2 regions of the Blautia ammoniilytica genome follow, and region 2 is predicted to be linked to the other one. Evidence: predicted binding sites of a transcription regulator. Region 2 holds the regulator's gene; the other holds the start of a gene.
The links. Region 2 encodes Rex, which represses fermentation and respiration genes when NADH is low (regulators of the CRP and FNR family bind a similar motif). Its sites were predicted from a motif close to ATTGTTAANTANTTAACAAT; they were not measured.
Positions count from the first base shown of each region.

Region 1: a site for Rex is predicted at 1,640-1,659, ahead of gap (type I glyceraldehyde-3-phosphate dehydrogenase). Genes of this name have one in related genera too.

Region 1 is NZ_JAOQJL010000004.1:71,325-74,746, reverse strand. Features, by position in the region: gene OCV61_RS03025 (phosphoglycerate kinase) at 1-459, opposite strand, end outside; gene gap (type I glyceraldehyde-3-phosphate dehydrogenase) at 577-1,596, opposite strand; gene OCV61_RS03015 (histidinol-phosphatase HisJ family protein) at 1,793-2,611, shown strand; gene OCV61_RS03010 (HAD-IC family P-type ATPase) at 2,629-3,422, opposite strand, start outside.
Region 2 is NZ_JAOQJL010000003.1:54,970-58,391, forward strand. Features, by position in the region: gene alr (alanine racemase) at 1-32, opposite strand, end outside; gene OCV61_RS02110 (NAD(P)H-hydrate dehydratase) at 16-1,557, opposite strand; gene OCV61_RS02115 (redox-sensing transcriptional repressor Rex) at 1,664-2,329, opposite strand; gene abc-f (ribosomal protection-like ABC-F family protein) at 2,508-3,422, shown strand, end outside.

The DNA of each region.
Region 1 (3,422 bases), on a different contig from region 2:
GTGAGCTGTACCAAATGCATCGTTAACAAACACATCGCAAAGAGATGCAAGTTCCTTGCTGAACTCGTCACCATTCTTTGTCTCTTCTGCACGATAACGTGTATTCTCAAGAAGGATCACATCTCCGTCCTTCATAGCTTCTACTGCTGCTTTTGCATTTGGTCCTACTACTTCAGGATCTGCTGCAAATTTAACTTCCTGTCCCAGAAGCTCAGAAAGACGTACTGCAACCGGTGCAAGTGATAATTCTGGCTTCGGCTCTCCCTTCGGCTTACCCAGGTGGGAGCAAAGGATAACCTTTCCACCGTCAGCGATCAGCTTCTTGATTGTAGGAAGAGCTGCCACCAGACGGTTCTCGTCTGTGATCTTACCATCCTGAAGAGGTACATTAAAGTCGCATCTTACAAGGACTTTCTTGCCTTTTACGTTGATATCATCAACAGATTTCTTATTCAGCATCTTGTTATGCCTCCTTTTAACTTTATACAGACAAAAAGGCCCGGTCCTATACAGACCGGACCCTTCTCTGAGTCTATTTGTATGCTTTACAGCACTAAAACCCTACTCTGCCGGAAATTAAGCGTTCAGCAGTTTACCAAAATGTTTGATTGTACGAACCATCTGGCTTGTGTAGGAGTTCTCATTGTCATACCAGGAAACAACCTGAACCTCTGTTGTGCCATTCTCAAGTGGAAGAACCATTGTCTGAGTAGAATCAAACAGAGAACCAAATCTCATACCAACGATATCGCTGGATACGATCTCGTCCTCGTTGTATCCGAAGGACTCATTGGAAGCTGCTTTCATAGCTGCATTGATCTGATCCTTTGTTACATTTCCTTCAACAACTGCTGTAAGGATAGTAGTGGAACCTGTTGGGGTCGGTACACGCTGTGCGGAACCGATCAGTTTGCCGTTCAGCTCTGGGATAACCAGACCGATAGCTTTTGCAGCACCTGTGCTGTTCGGAACGATATTAACTGCAGCTGCACGGGATCTTCTCAGATCGCCTTTTCTCTGCGGTCCGTCAAGTGTCATCTGATCGCCTGTGTAAGCGTGGATTGTGCACATGATACCGGATTTGATCGGAGCAAGGTCATTTAATGCTTTAGCCATTGGAGCTAAGCAGTTTGTTGTACAGGAAGCTGCAGAAATGATGTGATCCTCTTTTGTAAGAGTCTCATGGTTTACATTGTAAACGATAGTCTTCAGATCGTTTCCAGCCGGAGCGGAAATGATAACATGCTTAGCACCAGCATCGATATGAGCCTGTGCTTTGTCTTTGGATGTATAGAAACCTGTGCACTCAAGAACAACGTCTACACCGATCTCTCCCCATGGAAGCTCAGCAGCGTTAGCTTTTGCATAGATTTTAATCTCTTTTCCGTCAACAGTGATGGAATCCTCGCCAGCTTTAACTGTATCTGCAAGAGCGTATCTTCCCTGTGTGGAATCATATTTTAATAAGTGAGCCAGCATCTTAGGAGATGTTAAATCGTTGATAGCAACGATTTCAAATCCCTCTGCTCCGAACATCTGACGGAATGCAAGACGACCAATACGTCCAAAACCGTTAATTGCAACTTTTACTGCCATGATAAATTCCTCCTATGAATTAAATGGTAAATTATGATGTACCTTTGTTAAAGAAACATCAACCTACGGCATATTGTACCTAATTCCAAACAAAAATTCAAGAGCATTTTAGAAAAAACCTTACAATCATCTGTAAAAACTTCCTAAACTTATGCTACAATAAAGAAGTATGTTCAAATGAAAGGAGTTTTCAGCCATGAAGAACCAGATCCTGTGGGACTGCCATATGCACTCTTCATTTTCTGCAGATTCAGAAACACCAATGGAGGACATGATCCAGGCAGCCATTTCCAGAAATCTTTCCGGCATCTGCTTTACAGAACACTTTGATCCGGACTATCCTGCTGATCCGGACGGCCTGACTTTTGACCTTGATATCCCGGCTTATCATGCCAGGCTGCATCACCTGAAAGAGAAATACAGCCAGGATCTGCAGATCCATTTTGGGATCGAGATCGGACTTCAGCCTCATCTGGCCCAGCAGTTCCGACAGCTTTTAGAAGATCATCCCTTTGATTTTGTGATCGGATCCTCCCATGTGGTACATGGTCAGGACCCATACTATCCGGAGTTTTATAAGGGACGTAAAGTTACCCGCTGCTATATGGAATACTTTGAATCTATCCTGGAGAATCTTTCTGTATTTGACCAGATGGATGTTTACGGCCATCTGGACTATATTGTCCGATACGGCCCAGGGCAAAATGCCTCCTACTCATATGGACGTTTTCAGGATATCCTGGATGAGATCCTGAAGCAGCTGATCCGCAGTCAGGTAGGACTTGAGCTTAATACTGGTGGCTATCATTATGGTCTTGGAGAGCCTAATCCATGCAGCCAGGTGATCCGGCGCTACCGTGAGCTTGGCGGAGAGATTGTTACCATCGGAGCTGATGCACATGATCCGTCCAAAGTAGCTTACGGCTTTGAAAAAGCCGCAGACCTTTTAGCAGACTGCGGCTTCACATATTACACTGTTTTTTGCGGACGAAAGCCTCAGTTCCTGAAGCTTTGATCGATTGATCAATCCCATTATTTCTGTATTTTCTCAAAGAGAAGGGAGAGAAAACCTCTTTCTTCTCTTTCTTCTCTTTCTTCAAGTTTTACGTAAAGTGTGTGGATCCATGCTGTGATCACGTCGATCAATACCGGTGAAAATGTCATCAGGATAAACACAAGGATAATCATACCAAACTCCAATGCACCCAGGGCAAGAAGCTTCTGCAGGATCACCGCAGCTGCAAAAAAGATAAACTGCATACCGTAAATGATCACTTTACGGTACCGGTTCAACGGTGCATAAACCGTCTTCAGCGCTGCCATATAATTCCATCCTGTAACAAGCACACAGGCTGTGTTCAGCATCTCATTAGAATGATATACATTCTGGCATACAAGCATAATAGTAAATACACAGCCTGTAATCGTAACTGCTGCCGGAAAGGCATTCATAAATACATACCGTAGAAAGCCCTGCTGGATCCTGTTAAAATTATTTTCCTGTGCAAGCAGGAACGTAGGGATCCCCACGGCGCAGGTGCTGATCAGAGACATCTGAATTGGTTCAAAAGGATAAGCATCCCCCCAGAAAATTGTGATCAGGCAAAGCAGCACCGAAAAAATCGTCTTGATCAGAAACATGGATGCTGCTGTACGAATATTATTTACCACACGCCTTCCCTGGTTCACAATATCCGGCATAGCAGAAAAATTAGAATCCAGAAGCACTATATTTGCAATATTCTTAGCAGCATCACTACCCTCTGCCATTGCTACACTACAGTCAGCCTCTTTCAGGGCAAGTACATCATTCACACCATCCCCGG
Region 2 (3,422 bases):
ACCAGTGCTTTTACTCTACTGAATTTTTCCATAATGTTCCTCCCTGTTTCCTGTTTCAAAATCCCGAAGTACCAGCGGGATCGCATCCAGGATATTGCGGGCATTCATCCCTCTTGTTCCAGCAGCATCTGCCGCCCTGTCTCCACATAGTCCATGGAGAAACACACCAAGAGCTGCCATCCTTGCCGGATCCGGTACCTTTATATTGTTCAGATACATGCAGAACACACCAGCCAGCATCCCTGAAAGCACATCTCCGCTTCCTGCTGCTGCCATTCCCGCATTTCCAGACATATTAATATATATTTCATCCCTGCAGCCTGCAGTAACTGTACCGGCATCTTTTAACACACACACAGCCCCTGTTTCTTTTGCATAATCAGACGCTGCTCCTACCGGGTCTTCCTTCAATTCTGAAATGGAAAGCCCTGTAAGCCTGCCCATCTCCCCCATATGCGGGGTCAGCACAGTATTTCCTTTCAGATACCGCTTCCAGCCCGGATTCATGGATAGCAGGTTCAAACCATCTGCATCCAGGATCACCGGCTTCCCCGCCTGATTCCCATGGGCCAGAAACCAATTGGCCCGTTCCCGGCTTTCATCCTGGCATCCAAGACCTGGTCCAATCACCAGTACATCACACCAGCTTAACAGCTGCTGATTTATTTCTTCTGAAAATACACTTTCCACCATTGCTTCCGGAAGCAGAGACTGAAGCGGAATCCGGTTTTCTTCCACTGTCTGTACCTTTACCATACCAGCTCCTGTATTTAAGGCTGCACAGGCAGCAAAATATGCAGCTCCGCACATGCCCTTTGAGCCAGCCACCAAAAGCACTTTGCCAAAAGTCCCCTTATTCCCCCAGGGAACTCTCTGTGGCAGCTGCTTCATATCTTCTCTTTCCAGCTGCCACACCGGTCTGCCGTAATTGCCAGGATAATCATAGATCCCGATATCTGCTACTACAACTTTCCCGGACAGACTCCTGCCGGGATAGAAGCACATTCCCTGCTTCATAAAAGCAAAGGTAACGGTAAGATCTGCACAAAATGCGGTTCCAAGCACTCTGCCTGTGCTTCCGTCAAGGCCGGAAGGAATATCTACTGCCACCTTTTTGGCATCTGTCTCATTCATCCTCTGAATGATCTCCTTGTATCTTCCCTCCACCGGCCTGGTCAGACCTACGCCAAAAACGGCATCTACTATAGTAGTATATTCGTGCCATGTCGGGTTATTCACCTCAGGTACGTGATAATGCCTTGCAATCTGAATCTGCTGAGCCATCTGAGCAGAATATTTCTGGGAATTTCCTGTAAGAAACAGATCTACATGATATCCTTTCAGATACAACAGCCTGGCTACGGCCACACCATCTCCACCATTGTTGCCGTTTCCGCAAACAACCAGGATCCGTTCCCTGTCGGCAGAAATCTTCTGGATCTGAGCTGCCACAGCCAAAGCAGCCCGTTCCATCAGCACCATGGAGGGAATCCCTACATCATGAATCGTATACGCGTCCAGACTGGCCATTTCTTTGCTTGTTACTACCTTTTTCATATACGCCCACTCTCCTTTGTCTTTTTAAATGGAAAAAGCCGCCCTGAACCGCCGAATCATGCGGCAGCAGGCAGCAGCCTTTAACCAAAAGGGAAAAACTTTTTCCTTAATTCTCTGTTTCCTTTTTTTCTTCTACATGCTCTTTCCGATACTGGCTTAAATTATAAGACAGAGTCATCAGGCTCTCGGAAAGATGAACATTTTCTACGATCACATCCTCCGGAGCATCCAGATCAATGTGTGCAAAATTCCAAATAGCCTTTACACCATTTTTGATCAGCACATTGGCCATTTCTTTTGCTTTATGCTTGGGAAGGGTAAGTATGGCAATCTCAACCGGATTCTCCTTAAGGAACTCAGGAAGTGTATTTATCATCTGTATCCCAATACCCCTTACAGAAATCCCCTCCAGAACCGGATTCACGTCAAAGATCCCCACCAGACGAAATCCTCTCTTCTCAAAATCACTGTAATTGGCAAGTGCCTGACCCAGATTACCTGCTCCAACGATGATCATAGGATGGATGGTATCCAGTCCCAGGATCTTGCCGATCTCCATGTACAGATAATGCACATTATATCCGTAGCCCTGCTGCCCAAAACCGCCGAAATTATTAAGATCCTGACGGATCTGAGATGCAGTCACATGCATTTTTTTACTGAGATCACCGGAGGAAATCCTTTCCACATTCTCCTCGATCAACTCTCCCAAATAACGATAATACCGGGGCAGCCTTTTAATAACCGCCTTTGATATCTCCTTTGCTTCCACCAACTCTTCCTCCTGCTGCCCATATCTAAAATTTATATCTCAATTATACTCAAATGATATTTTATTGTCAATCTAAGTTACTTACTTTGTGACTACTTTATTTATTTTTTGACACCCGATGCCTTTTTATTATATAATAGATTGATTTGTGGATTTCTTATTTTTTGGAGGAACCTTTATGATTTTATCATGTCAGAACATATGTAAAGCATTTGGTGAAGAAGAGATTATCAAAGATGCATGTTTTCATATTGAAGAAAAAGAGAAAGCAGCACTGATCGGCAACAATGGTGCAGGTAAAACCACCCTGCTGCGGATCATTATGAATGAGCTTTCTGCGGATAGCGGTTCTGTAGTGATCTCCAGGGACAAAAAGATCGGCTATCTGGCTCAGTATCAGGATATTCACGGTCATCAAACCATTTATGATGAGCTTAGCTCCACCAAGCAGCACATCATAGATATGGAAAACAGAATTCGTACTCTGGAACAGGAAATGAAAAATACCCAGGGAGAGCAGTTAGAAAAACTGATGCAGACCTATTCCCGCCTGACCCACCAGTTTGAGCTGGAAAATGGCTATGCCTACAAAAGCCAGATTGCAGGCGTACTGAAAGGCCTGGGCTTTTCAGAAGAGGATTTCACCAAGCAGATAGAAACCCTTTCCGGAGGCCAGAAAACAAGGGTCGCTCTTGGCAAGCTTCTTCTGTCCCAGCCGGATATCCTGCTTCTTGATGAGCCTACCAACCACCTGGATATGGAAAGCATCGCTTGGCTGGAAAATTATCTGCTCACCTACCCTGGAGCTGTACTGATCGTATCTCATGACAGATACTTTCTTGATAAAGTAGTAACAAAAGTGGTAGAGATCGAAGCCGGATATGTACGGATGTACAGTGGCAATTACTCAGCCTATGCCTTGAAAAAAGCCCAGCTTCGTGATGCTCAGTATAAAGCCTATCTGAACCAGCAACGAGAAATTAAGCATCAGGAAGCAGTGATTGCAAAGCTGAAGTCCTTTAACCGTGAAAAGTCCATCCGCCGTGCGGAAAGCCGTGAAAAAATGCTGGATAAAATGCAGCGTCTGGATAAA